3 regions of the Streptomyces sp. NBC_01803 genome follow, and region 2 is predicted to be linked to each of the others. Evidence: predicted binding sites of a transcription regulator. Region 2 holds the regulator's gene; each other region holds the start of a gene.

Region 1 (6,597 bases), 1.7 Mb from region 2:
CGCGCCCGGCGCGGCCTCGTCGGCCAGGGCGTCGGCGAAGGCCCGGTTGTACGTCTCGTACGCGGCCCACTGCTCCTCGAAGCCGGTGTCGAAGACCGGCTCCAGCGGCGTCTGGTACAGCAGGTGATGGACGAACCACAGCACGGAGTTGGCGACCCCGTTGTACGCCGCGTCGAACGTGCCGGCCGGGATGTCCAGCATCCGCACCGCCTGCCCACCCGTGTCGGCCGGGTCCAGCCGGGGGCCGGCCCGTCGGGCGGCCTCGCGGTCGCCGTCACCGAGCGCCGCGCAGACCCAGGTGCCGGCCGCGGTGCCCAGCGCGCTCAGCCCGGAGACCAGGCCGCCGCCGCCGCGCTTGGCGGTGAGCGAGCCGTCCTCGGCGATCCCGTAGCTCACGGGGCCGCGATTGGAGGCCACCAGCACCTGATCCGTGTGGCTCGTCGCCTCGGCGCTCATCCGTCGGTCTCCGTCCACCAGGGGGCGCGTCTCGGGCGGAGGCTAGCCAGTCCCACGGCTCAGGAAACGTGTCACCTGTCACAGCGGCCCCCGGTTCACCCCTGTGGGGGTGGACCGGGGGCCGCTGGGGCGATCTCGCTAGGCCGCCTTGCGGGCGGCGTACTCGGGGACGGTGGCCATCGGGGGCCGCTCCTCCGCGTTGATCGCGTGGGTCGACGGCGAGAAACCGCCGTCGTCCGTGCGTTCGAACTGGGTGAGCCCGAGTCTGATGGGCATCACCGAACCCGGCAGCCGGCTCTGCGCGGTGCGCATGATCGCGGCGGCCATCCGGCCCAGGGCCTGCCCGTCCTGGTGCCGGTGCTTGCGCACGCCCACGTCGACCTGGGCGAGGGCGTCGAGCCCCATCAGGTTGAGCGTGTCGATGAGCAGCCCGAGCTCCACGCCGTACCCGACGGGGAACGGGAGCCGCTCCAGCAGCGAGCGACGGGCCGCGTACTCCCCGCCGAGCGGCTGCACCACACCGGCGAGCTGCGGCCAGTGCAGATTCAGCAGGGGGCGGGCCACCAGCTCGGTGACTCTGCCGCCCTGCTTGGCCTGCGCCGGCTTGTCGCCCAGCGGCCGGTCGTACATCGCCTTCACGAGCTGCACGCTCGGCTCGGTGAGCAGGGGGCCGAGAATCCCCGAGACGAATCTGGAGTCGAAGTCCTTCAGGTCGGCGTCGACGAAACAGACGATCTCGCCGCTCGTGGCCAGGAGCGAGCGCCACAGCACCTCGCCCTTGCCCGGGACGGTCGGCATCCGCGGCAGGATCTCGTCGCGGTGCACGACCTTGGCGCCCGCCGCGGCGGCCACCTCCGAGGTGCGGTCGGTGGAGCCGGAGTCCACCACCATCAGTTCGTCGATCAGTGGCACGTCCTCCATGAGGTCGCGCCGCAGCGCTTCCACGATGGCACCGACGGTCGCCTCTTCGTTCAGCGCGGGGAGGACCACGCTGATGCTGCCTGCCGCGCCTGCTGCCCGCTTCGCGTTCAACAGCTGCGGCATAGAGCGGTCAGCGGCGTCCCAGGACCGGCGGCTCAGCCACTCCTCTGCCTCTTCCAGCACGAATGTCGCTCCTGTTCGCGTTCGGCCACATTTACTCCGTATGGCCGTATCTGCCCCTTCCTGGCGGGGTCCGAACCCAGTGAGACCAGGTTTCTTCTGTGATCTCGCGGTCTCATCCCGTGTCTCGCGGATCGGACGGCCCGGGCCATTGTGCGGGCCGTCCGTTACAGTCTCGAACAGCGCAGGTGTCCTCCGCATATCGGGAAGCCGCGCATACAACCACATACCGCTCATCCAGAGGGGCAGAGGGAACGGCCCGTTGAAGCCCCGGCAACCCTTCCGCCGGTCTCGTGAAGACGCGAGGCTCCCGGTGGGGAAGGTGCCAAATCCGTCCTGCGACGAGAGCCGTCGCGGGGAAGATGAGGAGAGGGCCTCGCACATGTCTGTGCTCACTCAGAAGGGCGGCGCGCGCGCCGCCACCCCCGCCGTCGACCTGGGTCCCGCCGTGGCGCTGTCCTGCCGGGAGTGCGGCGAGCGATTCGAGCTCGCCCCGATCTTCGCCTGCGCGTCCTGTTTCGGGCCGCTGGAGATCGCCTACGACCTTCCCAGCGGCGACCCCGAAGAGCTGAGGCGCCGGATCGCGGCGGGTCCGGCCAGCATCTGGCGTTACGCACCGCTGCTCCCCGTGCCCGCCGACGTGGCGGACAAGCCGAATCTGAACCCCGGCTGGACCCCGCTCGTCAAGGCCGACCGCCTCGCCGCCGCGCTGGGCGTCACCGGCGATCTGTATGTGAAGGACGACTCCGGCAACCCCACGCACTCCTTCAAGGACCGCGTGGTGGCCAACGCCGTGGAGGCCGCCCGCGCCTTCGGCTTCACCACCCTCTCCTGCTCCTCCACGGGCAACCTGGCCGGCGCCGTCGGCGCGGCGGCGGCCCGCGCGGGGCTGCGCTCCTGCGTCTTCATCCCGCACGACCTGGAGCAGGGCAAGGTCGTCATGGCGGCGGTGTACGGCGGCGACGTGGTCGGCATCCAGGGCACGTACGACGACGTGAACCGGTTCTGCAGCGAGCTGATCGGCGACCCGGCCGGCGAGCGCTGGGGCTTCGTGAACGTGAACCTCCGCCCCTACTACGCGGAGGGCTCCAAGACCCTGGCCTACGAGATCTGCGAGCAGCTCGGCTGGCGGTTGCCGGACCAGCTCGTGGTGCCGATCGCCTCCGGCTCCCAGCTCACCAAGATCGACAAGGGGCTCAAGGAGCTGATCGCCATCGGGCTGGTCGAGGAGAAGCCCTACAAGATCTTCGGCGCCCAGGCGGCCGGCTGCTCGCCGGTCTCGCAGGCGTACAAGGCGGGCCACGACGTGGTCCGGCCGGTCAAGCCGGACACCATCGCCAAGTCGCTGGCGATCGGCAATCCGGCGGACGGCCCGTATGTGCTGGACATCGCACGGCGTACGGGCGGCGCGATCGAGGACGTCACGGACGAGCAGGTCGTGGACGCCATCCACCTGCTGGCGCGCACCGAGGGCGTCTTCGCGGAGACCGCGGGCGGGGTGACGGTCGGGGTGACCAGGAAGCTCATCGAGTCCGGCGCTCTCGACCCCTCGCTGACGACGGTCGTCCTCAACACCGGTGACGGTCTGAAGACTCTGGACGCGGTGGAGTCCACCGCTCGTCCTTCCGCCATCATTCGTCCGAATCTTGACGCGTTCCGAGAGGCTGGCCTCGCATCATGAGTGTTACCGTCCGAATCCCGACCATTCTGCGCACGTACACCGGCGGTAAGGCGGAGGTCGCCGCCGAGGGCGAGACGCTCGGTGACGTGCTCGCCGACCTCGACCGGAAGCACCAGGGCATCGCCGGCCGGGTGCTGGACGACGACGGCAAGCTGCGGCGATTCGTCAACGTTTATGTGAACGACGACGACGTCCGCTTCACGGAAGGTCTGCGGACGCCGACCCCGGACGGCGCGGGCGTCTCGATCATCCCGGCCGTCGCGGGCGGCTGACCGCCCCGCCTTCACAGCGACTCCACGACCGCCTCCCGCGACCCGGTCGCGCGGGGCGGTCGGTCGCGAGCGGGCGCTAGAGTGGCCCTCGTCTCATCGCGTAATTGTGCCACCCGCATATGAATTCTCGTCACTTCGCACTAAGAAGATGATGAAAATTGGTGCACCAATTGTCGGGTTAGCGCTTTTGGGTACGCAAAAAACATTCAACTTTATGCTTTTATGCGGTCTTTGCCCGTTCTGGGTGGCCAAGAATTCCTTCCCGAATGGCCTGTTGCACTGGGCGTCCGTCCAGATACATTCAGCGGCGGTCGACGCGTTCCGGCGCACACCCCCAACCGCCAGGGGGTGGAGTCTGAGAGGTCTGACCCGGGCCCGCGAAGTGCGGTCCCGTGAAAGGGCCAGCAACATGGGGAGTTTGGAATGGCTCAGGGCACCGTCAAGTGGTTCAACGCGGAGAAGGGCTACGGCTTCATCGCGGTAGACGGTGGTGCGGACGTGTTCGTCCACTACAGCGCGATCCAGATGGACGGGTACCGCACCCTGGAAGAGGGGCAGCGGGTCGAGTTCGAGATCTCGCAAGGACAGAAGGGGCCACAGGCCGACATGGTCCGAGTGAGCGCCTGAACCGCCGACCGTACCGCTTCACGTCCCAGGGCCCGCACCCGATCAGGGTGCGGGCCCTGGCATGTGTCCCGCTCGCCCCCCGGTCCGCTCTCCCGCCCTCGCGGCACCCGGCGTCACCCTCCGATGCGCTTGCACTCGAAGGGGGAGAGTGCTAATCATTGGGCATTAGCACTCTGCAGGTGAGAGTGACAGAAGTAAGGACCGGTTCGGTGAGGTCCACAGGCCGGGCGGGGCAAGGAACCGCCAGGTCGGGGGCCGTCCGTCGCGGGCGCCAGCGCGGTCCGGAGCAACCCCACGCCGGTTTGGGAGGACCACTTCACATGGCCAAGATCATCGCGTTCAACGAGGAGGCGCGGCGCGGCCTTGAGCGCGGGATGAACCAGCTCGCCGACGCCGTCAAGGTCACACTCGGCCCCAAGGGCCGGAACGTCGTGCTGGAGAAGAAGTGGGGCGCCCCCACCATCACCAACGACGGTGTGTCCATCGCCAAGGAGATCGAGCTGGAGGATCCCTACGAGAAGATCGGCGCCGAGCTGGTCAAGGAAGTAGCCAAGAAGACGGACGACGTGGCCGGTGACGGCACGACGACCGCGACCGTCCTGGCGCAGGCGCTGGTCCGTGAGGGCCTGCGCAACGTCGCCGCCGGCGCCAACCCGATGGCGCTGAAGCGCGGCATCGAGGCCGCGGTCGAGAAGGTCTCCGAGGCCCTGCTGAACCAGGCCAAGGAGGTCGAGACCAAGGAGCAGATCGCCTCGACCGCCTCCATCTCCGCCGGCGACACCCAGATCGGTGAGCTGATCGCCGAGGCCATGGACAAGGTCGGCAAGGAAGGCGTCATCACCGTCGAGGAGTCGCAGACCTTCGGGCTGGAGCTTGAGCTCACCGAGGGCATGCGCTTCGACAAGGGCTACATCTCCGCCTACTTCGCGACCGACATGGAGCGCATGGAGGCCGAGCTGGAGGACCCCTACATCCTCATCGTCAACTCCAAGGTCAGCAACGTGAAGGACCTCCTTCCGCTGCTGGAGAAGGTCATGCAGTCGGGCAAGCCGCTGCTGATCATCGCCGAGGACGTCGAGGGCGAGGCCCTGTCCACCCTGGTCGTGAACAAGATCCGCGGCACCTTCAAGTCCGTCGCCGTCAAGGCCCCGGGCTTCGGCGACCGCCGCAAGGCCATGCTGGGCGACATCGCGATTCTCACCGGCGGCCAGGTGATCTCCGAGGAGGTCGGCCTCAAGCTGGAGAACGCGACGCTCGACCTGCTGGGCCGCGCGCGCAAGGTCGTCATCACCAAGGACGAGACCACGATCGTCGACGGCTCCGGTGACAGCGAGGCCGTCCAGGGCCGGGTCAACCAGATCCGCGCCGAGATCGAGTCCTCCGACTCGGACTACGACCGCGAGAAGCTCCAGGAGCGGCTGGCGAAGCTGGCCGGCGGCGTGGCCGTCATCAAGGCCGGTGCCGCCACCGAGGTGGAGCTGAAGGAGCGCAAGCACCGCATCGAGGACGCGGTGCGCAACGCCAAGGCCGCCGTCGAGGAGGGCATCGTCGCCGGTGGTGGCGTGGCCCTGCTCCAGGCGTCCAGCGTCTTCGAGAAGCTGGAGCTGGAGGGTGACGAGGCCACCGGCGCCGCCGCCGTCCGGCTGGCCCTGGAGGCCCCGCTGAAGCAGATCGCCGTGAACGCCGGCCTTGAGGGCGGTGTCGTGGTGGAGAAGGTGCGGAACCTGACCCCGGGCCACGGCCTCAACGCCGCCACCGGTGAGTACGTGGACATGCTGGCCGCGGGCATCATCGACCCGGCCAAGGTCACGCGCTCCGCGCTGCAGAACGCCGCCTCCATCGCGGCGCTGTTCCTGACGACCGAGGCCGTCATCGCCGACAAGCCGGAGAAGGCGGCTGCCGGTGCGGGCGACGCGGCCGGCGGCATGGGCGGCGGCATGGACTTCTGAGTCCGCGCCACGCCTCGCCGGCTCCGCCGGACAGGTGAGGAGGGCGGCACCCCCCGGATGGGGGGTGCCGCCCTCGTCGTTGTCATGCGTGGTGCGTGATGCGGAAGATCAGAGGTAGATGCCGAGGCTCTCCAGCAGGGCGACAAAGGCGTCCACGGTCGGCTGGATACCGAGGTCGACCTCCACCGCCGAAGCCGAGCCGGCCGACCCCATCACCGCGACGGCGGTGAGGATTCCGACGGTGGCGGCGGCCTTGACTCCGAAGCTACGCATGTTTCGCAAGGTGTCTCCCTTTCACTGTGGGGGTTGAGCGAGACATCTGACACGATTGTCCGCTGGTGTTACCAGTGGATGAAATAAGCCATGATCGCAGCAGCAAACCACCCATTCGGTGGACGTGCGTCTACTGACACTGACGTATCGGCCAGGTGGCGCAAAACCTAACCCCGGTCCGCCGCCGAGAGCGCGGCGCGCAGATGGCCGCGCGATTCCGTGAGCAGCCGGTCGGCCG
Region 2 (6,597 bases):
CCAGGCGGCCGTCGCACTGTGGATCGCGCTCGCCTGCCGCTTCCTGCACCGGTTCGTGGACGAGTCGCACGCCCGCTCCCTGACGTTCACCACCCGCGCCCGGCGCCCGTACGAGGCGCCCCAGCAGATCGTGGGCATCGGCCCGGACACCGACTTCGACCGCAAGGACCTCGACCTCCTGACGCGCTACCGGGTACACGACGGCCTCGGCGGCGACGGCAGCCGGCCCGAGCCGGACCCATGGGTGGCGAAGGCGGCCCGCGTCTGGCTGCGCGAGCTGCCCGGACGCGCCGGCCCGGTGCCGCAGAGCCCGCCGCCCAGCACGCCGGAACGGCTGCGCCTCGCGGCGGAACGGCTGCGCGGACGCCCCCACCAGCTCCACGGCACCGGCCTCTACCGGGTGCTGGCCGCCCGCCTGCCGAACGGCGGACCGACCGACCCGGACACGCTCCTCCTGATGTACGAGCTGGTCTGGGGCACGGCGGGCCCCGACCTCAAGGGCGCGCTGGAGATCGCCCGCACCTGCCCACCCGAGCTGGTCGTCGCCGCCCGCCTGCACCTGTGGCTGACGTCCTGGCTGAGCCGCCCCGGCGAGATCACGGACGACCGCTGCGCGCTGGCCCAGGAGCTGCTGCGGCACGAGCACGTGTACCGGCTGGACGCCACCAAACGCGCGGTGGCCGAACTCCTGGTCCGGGGCCAGGACATCACCGCCGGCGGCGAAGCCGCGGACGAGGCGGAACGCCTGATCCGCGCCCGCCTGAACCGCCACGACACCCCCCTCACGACAGAGCTCCTCGCCTGGGCCCGCCGCAGACTCCGCCGCTACGAGGAGAGCGCCCGCCTCTGACCTTCACCCCCGAGCGCCCGTCAGACGACCCAGCACGCCCCACACCAACGGCCACCTCGCCCCGACGAACCACGCGAGGCCATCACACGGCGGTGCGCGGTTGGTGGCGACGACCGAGAAGCTCACCGCCGGACAGCATCACCGGGCTCTCCGCACGAGCCACCGCCCCAACCTCACGACCCGCCCACCGCGGCAGCCCAACCCCGCACACGCCAAGGGCGACCTCGCCCTCCGCACGGCGAAGCCGCCCGCGCCCCGCGAGGCCGTCAGGCGGTACGGCCCGCGCCCCGCCGCCGCCCGCGCCCCGCCGCCGCCCGCGCCCCGTCGCCGTCGCCGTCGCCGTCGCCCGAGCAGGGCACCGCGCCCTAGCTCCAGCGTCCCGTCCGGGCCAGCAGCATCGCGGTCGCGGCGGTGCCCGCCGTCGAGGTGCGCAGGACTGTCGGGCCCAGGCGGTACGCTTTCGCGCCCGCCGCCGCGAAGGCCGCCAGCTCCTCCGGTGAGACGCCGCCCTCCGGGCCGACCACCAGGACGATCTCGCCGTCCGCCGGCAGCGGCGCGGTGGACAGCGGCTCCGTGCCCGACTCATGCAACACCGCGGCGAAGGCCGCCGCCGACAGCGTCCGGGCCACCTGCCGCGTCGTCATCGGGGCCGTGACGTCGGGGACGCGCAGGCGCCGGGACTGTTTGGCCGCCTCGCGGGCCGTCGCGCGCCACTTCGCCAAAGCCTTCTCGCCGCGCTCGCCCTTCCACCGCGTGACGCAGCGGGACGCGGCCCACGGCACGACGGCGTCCACACCGGTCTCGGTCATGGTCTCCACGGCCAGCTCGCCCCGGTCGCCCTTGGGCAACGCCTGCACGACCGTGAGCACCGGCCGTGGCGGCGGCTCGTGCCGCACCTCGGTCACCGTCACCACGAGCCGGTCCCGGCCCTCGACCGCCGCCACCGCGCCGAACGCGCCGCCGCCCTCGCCGTCGGTGAGAACGACCGCCTCGCCCACCCGCAGCCGCCGGACCGAGACCGCGTGCCGACCCTCGGGGCCGTCGAGCGCGATCGTCCCGCCCACCCCGGCCGCCGCCAGCGATCCCGGCTCGGCCAGGAAGACCGGTGCCGTACTCATACGCCGCTCATACCGCCCATACCGTGCTCATCCAGCGCTCGCCTACCGGCCGTTGAAAGCATCCTTCAGACGCGAGAACAGCCCCTGCTGCCCCGGCTGGAACTGGCCCATCGGCCGCTCCTCGCCGCGCAGCTTGGCCAGCCGGCGCAGCAGCTCCTCCTGCTCCGGGTCCAGCTTGGAGGGTGTCTGCACCTCCACATGCACCACGAGATCGCCGCGCCCGGTGCTGCGCAGGTGCGTGACGCCCCGGCCGTGCAGCGGGATCGACTGGCCGGATTGCGTGCCGGGCCGGATGTCGATCTCCTCCATGCCGTCCAGCGTCTCCAGCGGCACCTTGGTGCCCAGCGAGGCGGCCGTCATGGGGATGGTGACCGTGCAGTGCAGGTCGTCGCCACGGCGCTGGAAGACGGCGTGCGGCTTCTCGCGGATCTCCACGTAGAGGTCGCCGGCGGGACCGCCGCCCGGGCCGACCTCGCCCTCGCCCGCGAGCTGGATACGGGTCCCGTTGTCCACGCCCGCCGGGATCTTCACCGTCAGCGTGCGCCGCGACCGCACCCGGCCGTCGCCCGCGCACTCGGGGCACGGCGTGGGCACGACCGTGCCGAAGCCCTGACACTGCGGGCAGGGCCGCGATGTCATGACCTGGCCCAGGAAGGAGCGTGTGACCTGGGAGATCTCGCCGCGTCCCCGGCACATGTCGCAGGTCTGCGCCGAGGTGCCGGGCGCCGCGCCCTCGCCATTGCAGGTGGCGCACACGGTGGCCGTGTCGACCTGGATCTCCTTGGTGGTGCCGAACGCCGCCTCGTTGAGGTCGATCTCCAGCCGGATCATGGCGTCCTGGCCGCGCCGCGTGCGCGACTTCGGGCCGCGCTGCGAGGCGGTGCCGAAGAAGGCGTCCATGATGTCCGAGAAGTTCCCGAAGCCGGCACCGAAGCCGGGCCCGGCACCGGCGGACGCGCCGCCGCCCAGCGGGTCCCCGCCCAGGTCGTACATCTGCTTCTTCTGCGGGTCGGAGAGCACCTCGTACGCGGTGTTGATCTCCTTGAACCGCTCCTGGGTCTTCGGATCCGGGTTCACATCCGGATGCAGCTCACGCGCCAGCCTGCGGAACGCCTTTTTGATCTCTTCCTGGGAGGCGTCCCGCTGTACACCGAGAATCGCGTAGTAGTCGCCCGCCACTTAGTTCTCCGCGAGGATCTGTCCGACGTAACGTGCCACTGCGCGCACCGCTCCCATCGTTCCGGGGTAGTCCATGCGGGTCGGTCCGACCACGCCGAGCTTCGCGACCGCCTCGTCTCCTGAACCGTAGCCGACCGAGACGACCGATGTGGACGTCAGGCCCTCGTGAGCGTTCTCATGCCCGATACGGACCGTCATACCCGAGTCCTTCGCCTCCCCGAGCAGCCTCAGAAGCACGACCTGCTCCTCCAAAGCTTCCAGAACCGGCCGGATCGTCAACGGGAAATCCTGTGCGAAGCGCGTCAGATTGGCGGTGCCGCCGATCATCAGCCGCTCCTCGGTCTCCTCCACCAGAGTCTCCAACAAGGTGGACAGCACCGTCGAGACCGTCCCCCGCTCGTCGGCGTCGAACGAGTCCGGCAGATCGGCCACCAGACGCGGCACCTCGGGGAACCGCTGGCCCGCGATCCGGCTGTTCAGCCGGGCCCTCAGCTCGGCCAGCGAGGTCTCGCCGAAGGACGCCGGGCAGTCGACCATGCGCTGCTCGACCCGCCCGGTGTCCGTGATCAGCACCAGCATCAGCCGGGCCGGGGCCAGCGCGAGCAGCTCGACGTGGCGCACGGTCGAGCGGCTGAGCGACGGATACTGCACGACGGCGACCTGCCGCGTGAGCTGGGCGAGCAGCCGGACCGTGCGGCCCACCACGTCGTCCAGGTCCACGGCGCCGTCCAGGAAGTTCTGAATGGCGCGGCGCTCGGGGGCGGTCAGCGGCTTGACGTCGGCGAGCTTGTCGACGAACAGCCGGTATCCCTTGTCGGTGGGCACGCGGCCGGCGCTCGTGTGGGGCTGGGCGATATACCCCTCCTCCTCCAGAGCCGCCATGTCGTTGCGCACGGTGGCAGGGGAGACCTGGAGATTGTGCCGCTCGGTCAGGGCCTTGGAGCCCACCGGCTCCTCGGTACCCACGTAGTCCTGGACGATGGCTCGCAACACCTCAAGCCTGCGCTCACTGAGCATGCCGCACACCTCCCGTCCGGCCGTTCGACTACGACTGCCGCCCTGGCACTCCACCACTCCGAGTGCCAACCCTGCTCCAGTGTACGGCCGGGTAGCACGGCGAGGGAACGAGCAGCCCGGAGTGAAGGCAATCCCGAGACGTTAACGTCGCAGGATGGAGACCAGTTGGGAAGAGGTCGCGCCGGGTGTCCTTCGAGTCCGGCTGCCGGGCTGGGACGAGACGGTGGGCGCGATCGCCGGGGCGGACGGGGTGCTGATGGTCGACGCCGGGCCGGCCCGCGCCACCGCCGCCGGCCTCGCCGGGCAGCTCCGCGCCCTGCTCGGGGCGCCGGTCACGCGGGTGGCGATCACGCACCCGCACTTCGACCACATCCTCGGCCTCGCGGCCTTCCCGTCGGCCGAGGCGTACGGCGCGGCCGGCCTCGGCGCGCATCTGGCGGGCGGCGGCCGGGAGGCGCTGGTGGCGGACGCGGCCCGGCACGGCGCCGACGAACGGGCGGCGGCGGCCGACGCGCCCGCGCTCACGCGGGTCTGGCACGAGGTGGACGGGCGACTCGCCGTCGAGCTGGGCGCGGGCCGGCGGGCGGTGCTGACGGACCTGGGCGCCGCGCACTCGCCGCACGACCTCGCCGTGCTGGTGCGCGGCGGCGACGGCGCGCCGCCCGTGGTGTTCTGCGGCGATCTGGTCGAGGAGTCCGGGGAGCCGCAGGCCGGCCCGGACGCCGCCCCGGCGCGCTGGCCGGCGGCGCTCGACCGCCTGCTCGCGCTCGGCGGGCCGGACGCCCGGTATGTCCCGGGGCACGGCGCGGTGGTGGACGCGGCGTTCGTCCTGGCCCAGCGCGAGGCCCTCGCCCGGCGCTTCGACGCCTCGTCCTGAGCGACCGGGCGTGATCGAATGAGGACATGCGCAGCAGACACTACGGTCCCGATCTGACGCCGCCGTGGAAGCGGCCGAAGCCCGCGCCCGAGGTGCCCGCCGACCCGGGCCTCGTCGTGGAGGAGGCCGGCACCGGCTTCTGCGGCGCGGTGATCCGGTGCGAGAAGACCGCGCAGGGCCCGACCGTGACGCTGGAGGACCGGTTCGGCGCGCACCGGGTCTTCCCCATGGAGCCGCGCGGCTTCCTGCTGGAGGGCCAGGTCGTGACCCTGGTCGGCCCCCGGCCGGACACCCGGGGCATGGCCGCCCCGGCCCGGACCGCGTCCGGCTCGCTCGCGGTCCCCGGCGCCCGCGCCCGGGTCGCGCGCGCCGGGCGCATCTATGTCGAGGGCCGCCACGACGCGGAGTTGGTCGAGAAGGTGTGGGGCGACGACCTCCGCGTGGAAAGCGTGGTCGTGGAGTATCTGGAGGGCGTCGACGACCTGCCGGCCGTGGTCCGCGACTTCGGTCCCTCGGCGCGGGCCAGGCTCGGCGTGCTGGTGGACCACCTGGTACCGGGCTCGAAGGAGTCGCGGATCGCGGCGGAGATCAACGATCCGCACGTGCTGGTCGTCGGCCATCCGTTCATCGACATCTGGGCGGCGGTGAAGCCGTCGGCCGTCGGCATCGCGCGGTGGCCCGACGTGCCGCGCGGTCAGGACTGGAAGACGGGCGTGTGCCGGGCGCTGGGCTGGCCGGAGAACACGGGCGCGGCCTGGCGGCGCGTCCTCGGCGCGGTGCGCGACTTCCGGGACCTGGACCCGGGGCTGCTGGGTCCGGTCGAGCACCTCATCGACCATGTGACGGTCGGCGGCCCGGCCGGACCGGGCGCCTAGGTGTGTTGTCCCGGGACGTTGGTGACACGCGTGCTGGGTTCTTGAACGGGTGAGGGCCTCCCGGTTCGGTGTGGATTGCGACATCTACATCGACCCGAGGAGGCCCTCGTGCCCCACCGTAATGCCCCGCTGACCGAGACCGGGCGACTTCGTCTGGCCCGCTGTGTCGTGGACGTGGTCAGGACCGCGCGGGACCTCGCCGACATCGCCGTGCCCGACCTCGCGGACTTCGTCGCCGTCGATCTGCTGGAGCCCGTGCTCCGGGGCGGCGAGCCCGCGAGCCCCGCCGGGTCCGGGGCCGGCACCGTCCCGCTGAGCCGCGCCGGGCAGCAGTCGGTGCGCGAAGACATCCCCGAGGCGGTGGTCCGCATCGGCGAGAGGGCCGACCACCACGCTGGTCGCCCCCCGCGCGCGCCCCCGTCGGCGGGCAGGCGTGGCGCCAGGAATGGCTGGACCCGGTCGCCCACGAGTGGTCGGCCACCATCCCCGGCGGCCGGGCGGCCCGGTCCAGCGGGGTCAGCCGGTACCGGGAGCGGTAGCGCTCCGTGACATCGGTGACGCTGCAGAGCACGCCCAGCGGCTCCCCCCGACTCGTCCTCCATCCGGACGGCCGACCGCGAGTGCACGCGCTCGCCCCCCGGCTCGGTGCGGGACCGCACGACGTGCTCGTGATCGCGCACG
Region 3 (6,597 bases), 590 kb from region 2:
CAGCTGGAGCACGGGCCGCTGCCGGAGCCGACGATGGCGCTGCTGGTCTCCGGCGGGCACTCGTCGCTGCTGCTGGCGCCCGACATCACGGCGGACGTGCGCCCGCTGGGCGCGACGATCGACGACGCGGCGGGCGAGGCGTTCGACAAGGTGGCCCGGGTGCTCGGGCTCGGCTTTCCGGGCGGTCCGGTCGTGGACCGGCTGGCGCGGGAGGGCGATCCGCGGGCCATCGCGTTCCCGCGCGGCCTGACCGGGCCGAGGGACGCGCCGTACGACTTCTCGTTCTCCGGACTGAAGACATCCGTGGCGCGCTGGGTGGAGGCGCGGCGGAACGCGGGGGAGGAGGTGCCGGTGGCCGATGTCGCCGCGTCCTTCCAGGAGGCCGTGACGGACGTCCTGACCCGCAAGGCGATCCGGGCCTGCCGGGACGAGGGGGTCGACCATCTGATGATCGGCGGCGGCGTCGCGGCGAACTCGCGGCTGCGCGCCATGGCGGAGGAACGGTGCGCGACGGCCGGGATCAGGCTGCGGGTGCCGCGTCCCGGACTGTGCACGGACAACGGCGCGATGGTCGCGGCGCTCGGCGCGGAGATGGTCGCCCGTGGCCGGACGCCGTCCGCGCTGGACCTGTCCGCCGACTCCTCGCTGCCGGTGACCGAGACGCATGTGCCCGGGGGGCACCCCTGATGGCGGTGGCGCTGATGTGGGAGGCGCGGGCGGCCGGCGGCCGGGGCGGTGAGCTGCTGGCCTGGGCGCGGGCGAGGACGCTGGACCCGGCGCCGGCCCGCCGGGAGACGTTCACGGCGCCGGTGGACCGGGTGCTGGTGATCACGTGGTGGGACGCGGAGCTCTCCGCCGAGCTGCCCGAGCTCCCCGATCCGCCGGACGAGCTGCTCCACCGGGACGTCCACCGCTGGCGCTTCGAGCCGGTCCCCGGCTGAGTCCGCGCCGTCAGGCCGGGTGGCCGATCAGGACCGTGGGAGCGGTGCCGATCCGGGTCAGGAAGAGCGTGCTCGCGTGGGGCCCCGAGGGGCGCAGCCAGCTCCGGAGCTCCTCGGGGGTGACCGCGGAGCCGCGTTTCTTGATGGTCACCGTGCCGACCCCGCGCTCGCGCAGCAGGGCCCGCAGGCGTTTCACGCCGAACGGCAGCACGTCGGTGATCTCGTAGGCCGTGGCGTACGGCGTCGGCCGCAGCTCGTCGCTCGCGATGTACGCGATGGCCGGGTCGAGCAGTCGGCCCGCGACCTGTTCGGCGACGTCCGCGACGAGGGAGGCGCGGATGACGGCGCCGTCCGGCTCGTAGAGATAGCGGCCGGGCGGCCCGGCCGGTGCCGGGCGGGCGGTGCCGGTCAGGGTGTGGCCGCCGGGGAGCAGGGTGGCGCGGCGCGGGGCGGCCGGGCCGGTGCCGAACCACAGCACCGCCTCCTTCACGTCCCCCCGGTCCGAGACCCACTCCGCCTCGGCCTGGGCCGGCACCGCCTCGTGCGGCACGCCGGGGGCGATCTTCAGCGCCGCGTACGGGACCTCGGCGGCCAGCGCGACGGCCCAGGAGAGCGGTGGCGAGTACGCCTCGGGGTCGAAGATCCGGCGGCCCCCGCCCGCCCGCCGCCGGGCCGGGTCGACGAAGACGCCGTCGTAGCCCCGGACATCGGTGTCCTCGACGGCCGCGCACCGCACGGTGACGCGGTCGGCGAGACCGAGCGCCGCCGCGTTGGCCTCGGCGACCGCGCAGGCGAGCGGCGAGCGGTCCACGGCGAGGACGGTGAGGCCGGCCCGCGCGAGCGCGAGGGCGTCGCCGCCGACGCCGCAGCACAGGTCCGCGACGCGGCTGACGCCGAGCGCGGCGAAGCGCCGGGCCCGCCAGGTGGCGACGGGGGCGCGGGTGGCCTGTTCGACGCCGTCGGGCGTGAAGTACATCCGCTCGGCGTCCGGGCCGAACTTCGCGGCGGCGCGCTGCCGCAGCCGGGCCTGGCCGATGGCCGCCGCGACCAGCTCCGGCGGGTGGTCGCGGCGCAGGCGGGTGGCGACGGCCAGCTCCCGGTCCGGGTCGATGTCGCGCAGCCCGGCCAGCAGCAGTCGGCCCGGCTCGGTCAGCAGGGCGCGGAAGGCGTCGAGGGCGCCGGGGGCGTCGGGGGCGTCGGGATCTGAAGTGCGTACGGCCACAAGGGTCATTCTCCCCGTCGATCCGGAAGGGCGTCCGGGGGTGCGCGCGAGGCGATGGCAGCATCCCGAACCATGAGGATTATCGGACAAGTAGGACTAAATGATTGTCGGATTCGACGGAGGGTCCGGCGGTGCGGTGCCCTGGGCGGCGCGACGATACTGGCCCTCGTCTGTTCGGGAGCCGGCGTGCCGCCGGAGCTCCTGCCCGGCGGCGCGGGGGAGGAGGAGTACGGCCTGCTGTCCGTGGTCGACGCCGCCCCGCCCGGGTCCGGGGAGGTCGGTCTGGCACTTGGCGCGTCGCAGCGCGCCCAGGCGCGAACAGCCGCGGACGCGCTGGGTGCGTACGCCAAGAAGCTGGAACGCGCCGAGGCGCGCCGGGTCGCCGCCGCCAAGCGGTGGGGGCTGCGCCGCGTTCCGCTGCGCGCTCCCGCGCCTCCCGGGAAGAAGCCGAAGCTGACCACCGAGCCCGGTCTGGTCACCGGCACCGGCCTGCCCCCGGTGATCGTGAGCGTGCCCACCGACGAGAAGGTCGTCTTCCTCACCATCGACGACGGCGCCGAGAAGGACCCGGAGCTGCTGAAGATGATGCGCGAACTCGACGTGCCCTACAGCGGTTTCCTCACCGACTACGTGTCCCGCGACGACTACGGCTATTTCCGCGACGCCCACCGCGCGGGCGCCGGCATGCACAACCACTCCGTCAACCACCTGGAGATGACCACGCTCAGCTATGCCGAGCAGCGCGAGGAGATCTGCCGTCAGCAGGACACGCTGGAGAAGGAGATCGGCGAGCGGCCCACGCTCTTCCGGCCGCCGTACGGCGCCTACGACCGCGACACGCTGCGCGCGGCGAAGTCCTGCGGCATCCGGGCGATCCCGCTGTGGGCGGAGGAGGCCTTCCCCGACCGGATCGAATACGGCCGCGCGGACCAGGAGTTCCACCCCGGCGACATCATCCTCACCCACTTCCGCGGCGACGACGTGTGGGAGGGCGACATGGCGGACATGGTCCGGCGGGTGATCAACGCGGCGACCGAACAGGGGTTCGCCATCGCGCGGTTGGAGGACTACGTGTAGCCCCGGCGCGAACCCCGCGCCGCGCGACGCGCGCACCGGGCGGCTGGCACTCTAGTTGACTGAGTGCTAACGGCGGCCTAGTCTCGACCTGGCACTCACCATCGGCGAGTGCCAACAGCGCGACAGGCGGATCCGGCACCCGCGACGACGGGTCCTCCAAGTCGCCACCCAGCCATTGATAACCCCGTGAGATCTCCGAAGGGGGAGGTCGGATCGTGACGACCGTCAGCTCCAAGGTTGCCATCAAGCCGCTCGAGGACCGCATTGTGGTCCAGCCGCTCGACGCCGAGCAGACCACGGCCTCGGGCCTGGTCATTCCGGACACGGCCAAGGAGAAGCCCCAGGAGGGCACTGTCCTGGCCGTTGGCCCGGGCCGCTTCGAGGACGGGAATCGACTGCCGCTCGACGTCAAGGTCGGCGACATCGTGCTCTACAGCAAGTACGGCGGCACCGAAGTGAAGTACAACAACGAGGAGTACCTCGTGCTCTCGGCCCGCGACGTGCTCGCGATCATCGAGAAGTAAACGGCACCGACGCTTCAATTCCGCGCCCCGGAACCCGCGCTCATCCGAGACAGCCGGGGCCGGGGCGCGGTTTCGCTTACCGAAGAACACGCGAGGGACATCCACACCCATGGCGAAGATCCTTAAATTCGACGAGGACGCCCGCCGCGCCCTCGAGCGCGGCGTGAACCAGCTCGCCGACGCCGTCAAGGTCACCATCGGTCCCAAGGGCCGCAACGTCGTCATCGACAAGAAGTTCGGCGCGCCCACCATCACCAACGACGGCGTCACCATCGCGCGCGAGGTGGAGGCGGAGGACCCTTACGAGAACCTCGGCGCCCAGCTCGTCAAGGAGGTGGCGACCAAGACCAACGACGTCGCCGGTGATGGCACCACCACCGCCACCGTGCTGGCGCAGGCGCTCGTCCGCGAGGGTCTGCGCAACGTGGCGGCCGGCGCGTCCCCGTCCGGCCTCAAGCGCGGCATCGACGCGGCCGTGGCGGCCGTCGCCGACGACCTGCGCGCCAGCGCCCGGCCGATCGACTCCAAGGAGGACATCGCGGCCGTGGCCGCCCTGTCCGCCCAGGACAAGCAGGTCGGCGCGCTCATCGCCGAGGCGATGGACAAGGTCGGCAAGGACGGCGTGATCACCGTCGAGGAGTCCCAGACCTTCGGTCTGGACCTCGACTTCACCGAGGGCATGGCGTTCGACAAGGGATACCTGTCGCACTACATGGTCACCGACCAGGAGCGCATGGAGGCCGTCCTCGACGACCCCTACATCCTGATCAACCAGGGCAAGATCTCGTCCATCCAGGACATGCTCCCGCTGCTGGAGAAGATCATGCAGGGCGGCGGCTCCCGCCCGCTGCTGATCATCGCCGAGGATGTCGAGGGCGAGGCGCTGTCCACCCTCGTCGTCAACAAGATCCGCGGCACGTTCCACTCGGCGGCCGTCAAGGCCCCCGGCTTCGGTGACCGCCGCAAGGCGATGCTCGGCGACATGGCCGCGCTCACCGGCGCCACGGTGATCTCCGAGGAGGTCGGCCTCAAGCTCGACCAGGTCGGCCTGGACGTGCTGGGCACCGCCCGCCGCGTCACCATCACCAAGGACGACACCACGATCGTCGACGGCGCCGGCCGGTCCGAGGACATCGAGGGCCGCGTCGCCCAGATCAAGGCCGAGATCGAGACCACGGACTCCGACTGGGACCGCGAGAAGCTCCAGGAGCGGCTCGCGAAGCTGGCCGGCGGTGTCTGCGTGATCCGCGTCGGCGCGGCGACCGAGGTGGAGCTGAAGGAGAAGAAGCACCGTCTGGAGGACGCCATCTCGGCCACCCGCGCGGCGGTCGAGGAGGGCATCGTCCCCGGTGGCGGCGCCTCCCTCGTGCACTCCGCCAAGGTGCTGGACGGCGACCTCGGCAAGACCGGCGACGAGGCCACCGGCGTGGCGATCGTCCGCCGCGCCGTCGTCGAGCCGCTGCGCTGGATCGCGGAGAACGCCGGCCTGGAGGGCTACGTGATCACCTCGAAGGTGGCCGAGCTCGACAAGGGCCAGGGCTTCAACGCGGCCACCGGCCTCTACGGCGACCTGGTCAAGGATGGCGTCATCGACCCGGTGAAGGTGACCCGATCCGCGCTGCAGAACGCCGCCTCCATCGCCTCCCTGCTGCTCACCACCGAGACCCTGGTGGTGGAGAAGAAGGAAGAGGAGCCGGAGTCGGCCGGTCACGGCCACTCGCACTGAGTGCGGGCCGTCGCCCCGGCGGGTTCGTCCTGTCCCGCCGGGGCGACGGCTACAGCTCCACCAGCCCCACCTGGGCGAGCAGACCCAGCTGATCCCAATTCCACCAGGCTTCCGCGATCCGCCCATCGGTGAACCGGTGGGTGACGTGCCCGGAGATCCGCACCGGGCGGCCGGTCGGGGCCAGCCCCATGAACGCGGCGCTGTGGGTGCCGGTCGCGGTGAACCGGGTGATCACCAGGTCGCCCTCGGCCACCTGACTCTCGATGATGAACGTCGGCCGGAAGGCCCGGATGTACTTGGCGGCGTCCTCCTTGGACTCCGCGAGCCCGAGCGGATCGACGGAGCTGCCCGGGTCGTGCTCCCGGTAGTCGTCGGCGCACAGCTCGTCCACCGCGTCCACGTCACCGCGGTTCACGGCCTTGTCGAAGAAGCGCCGGACGGCCTCCTTGTTGAGCTGCTCGTCCCGCACCACGTCCAGGTCGGTGAACCGCGGCGTTCCGTCGCAGAGCGCCACCATCTCCCGGAAGACCCGATCGGTCTCCGGGAGCTCGGCGTTCCGGCGTGCCTCCTCGTACGAGGGGAACTCCACGATCTCGACGATGTGCGTGCTGTCGGCCCGGTCCCGGCCCACGATCGAGTGGGTCGCGGTCCGTCTGCCCCGGGTCCGCTCGATCCAGGTGTCCATGAGCCGATTCAGTTCATCGACCCTGCTGGTCCTGCAGTCGATTACCTGTACGAAAGTCATGGCGTGTCCGTGTCTGTGAGGGCGTCTGCATGACACGTCCAGCCTAATGCTTTATGCCTGATTTATCCGCTTCGGCCGGGTCCGTACTTCCGCCCCGCCCGTGAGGACAGCCCGCCCACCGCGCCGCGCGGGGCCAGCCGGGCGGCGCCCATGAGCACCTTGTAGCGCGCGTCGGGGATGCAGACCGTCCGGCCGCGGGCCAGGTCCTTGAGGGCCGTGTCCACCACGCGGTCGGCGTCCAGCCACATCCAGCCCGGGATGTTGTCCGTGGTCATCCCGGCCCGCTGGTGGAACTCGGTCCGGACGAACCCCGGGCACAGGGCCATCAGGCGCACGCCGCTGCCCGCGAGGTCGCGTGCCGC

Evidence for each region. The regulator HrcA, encoded in region 2, represses chaperone genes, less so after heat shock. The targets are predictions, from matches to a motif close to TTNGCACTCNGNNNNNCNGAGTGCNAA.
Region 1: a site for HrcA is predicted at 4,303-4,329, ahead of groL (chaperonin GroEL). Genes of this name have one in related genera too.
Region 3: a site for HrcA is predicted at 3,284-3,310, ahead of groES (co-chaperone GroES). Genes of this name have one in related genera too.

Annotation. Positions count from the first base shown of each region.
Region 1 covers NZ_CP109073.1:2,677,187-2,683,783, reverse strand. Annotated here, with positions in the region: gene OIE51_RS11710 (alpha,alpha-trehalose-phosphate synthase (UDP-forming)) at 1-456, opposite strand, end outside; gene OIE51_RS11705 (glucosyl-3-phosphoglycerate synthase) at 595-1,560, opposite strand; SAM riboswitch class I at 1,788-1,926, shown strand; gene thrC (threonine synthase) at 1,940-3,238, shown strand; gene OIE51_RS11695 (ubiquitin-like small modifier protein 1) at 3,235-3,510, shown strand; gene OIE51_RS11690 (cold-shock protein) at 3,934-4,137, shown strand; gene groL (chaperonin GroEL) at 4,458-6,086, shown strand; gene OIE51_RS11680 (hypothetical protein) at 6,195-6,359, opposite strand; gene murQ (N-acetylmuramic acid 6-phosphate etherase) at 6,527-6,597, opposite strand, start outside.
Region 2 covers NZ_CP109073.1:4,392,778-4,399,374, reverse strand. Annotated here, with positions in the region: gene OIE51_RS19965 (GTPase-associated protein 1-related protein) at 1-850, shown strand, start outside; gene OIE51_RS19960 (16S rRNA (uracil(1498)-N(3))-methyltransferase) at 1,216-1,968, opposite strand; gene dnaJ (molecular chaperone DnaJ) at 2,011-3,147, opposite strand; gene hrcA (heat-inducible transcriptional repressor HrcA) at 3,148-4,164, opposite strand; gene OIE51_RS19945 (MBL fold metallo-hydrolase) at 4,319-5,041, shown strand; gene OIE51_RS19940 (DUF3097 domain-containing protein) at 5,068-5,916, shown strand; gene OIE51_RS19935 (hypothetical protein) at 6,025-6,465, shown strand.
Region 3 covers NZ_CP109073.1:3,805,481-3,812,077, forward strand. Annotated here, with positions in the region: gene tsaD (tRNA (adenosine(37)-N6)-threonylcarbamoyltransferase complex transferase subunit TsaD) at 1-687, shown strand, start outside; gene OIE51_RS17375 (hypothetical protein) at 687-941, shown strand; gene OIE51_RS17380 (class I SAM-dependent methyltransferase) at 952-2,163, opposite strand; gene OIE51_RS17385 (polysaccharide deacetylase family protein) at 2,236-3,240, shown strand; gene groES (co-chaperone GroES) at 3,456-3,764, shown strand; gene groL (chaperonin GroEL) at 3,874-5,490, shown strand; gene OIE51_RS17400 (ester cyclase) at 5,540-6,235, opposite strand; gene OIE51_RS17405 (SDR family NAD(P)-dependent oxidoreductase) at 6,298-6,597, opposite strand, start outside.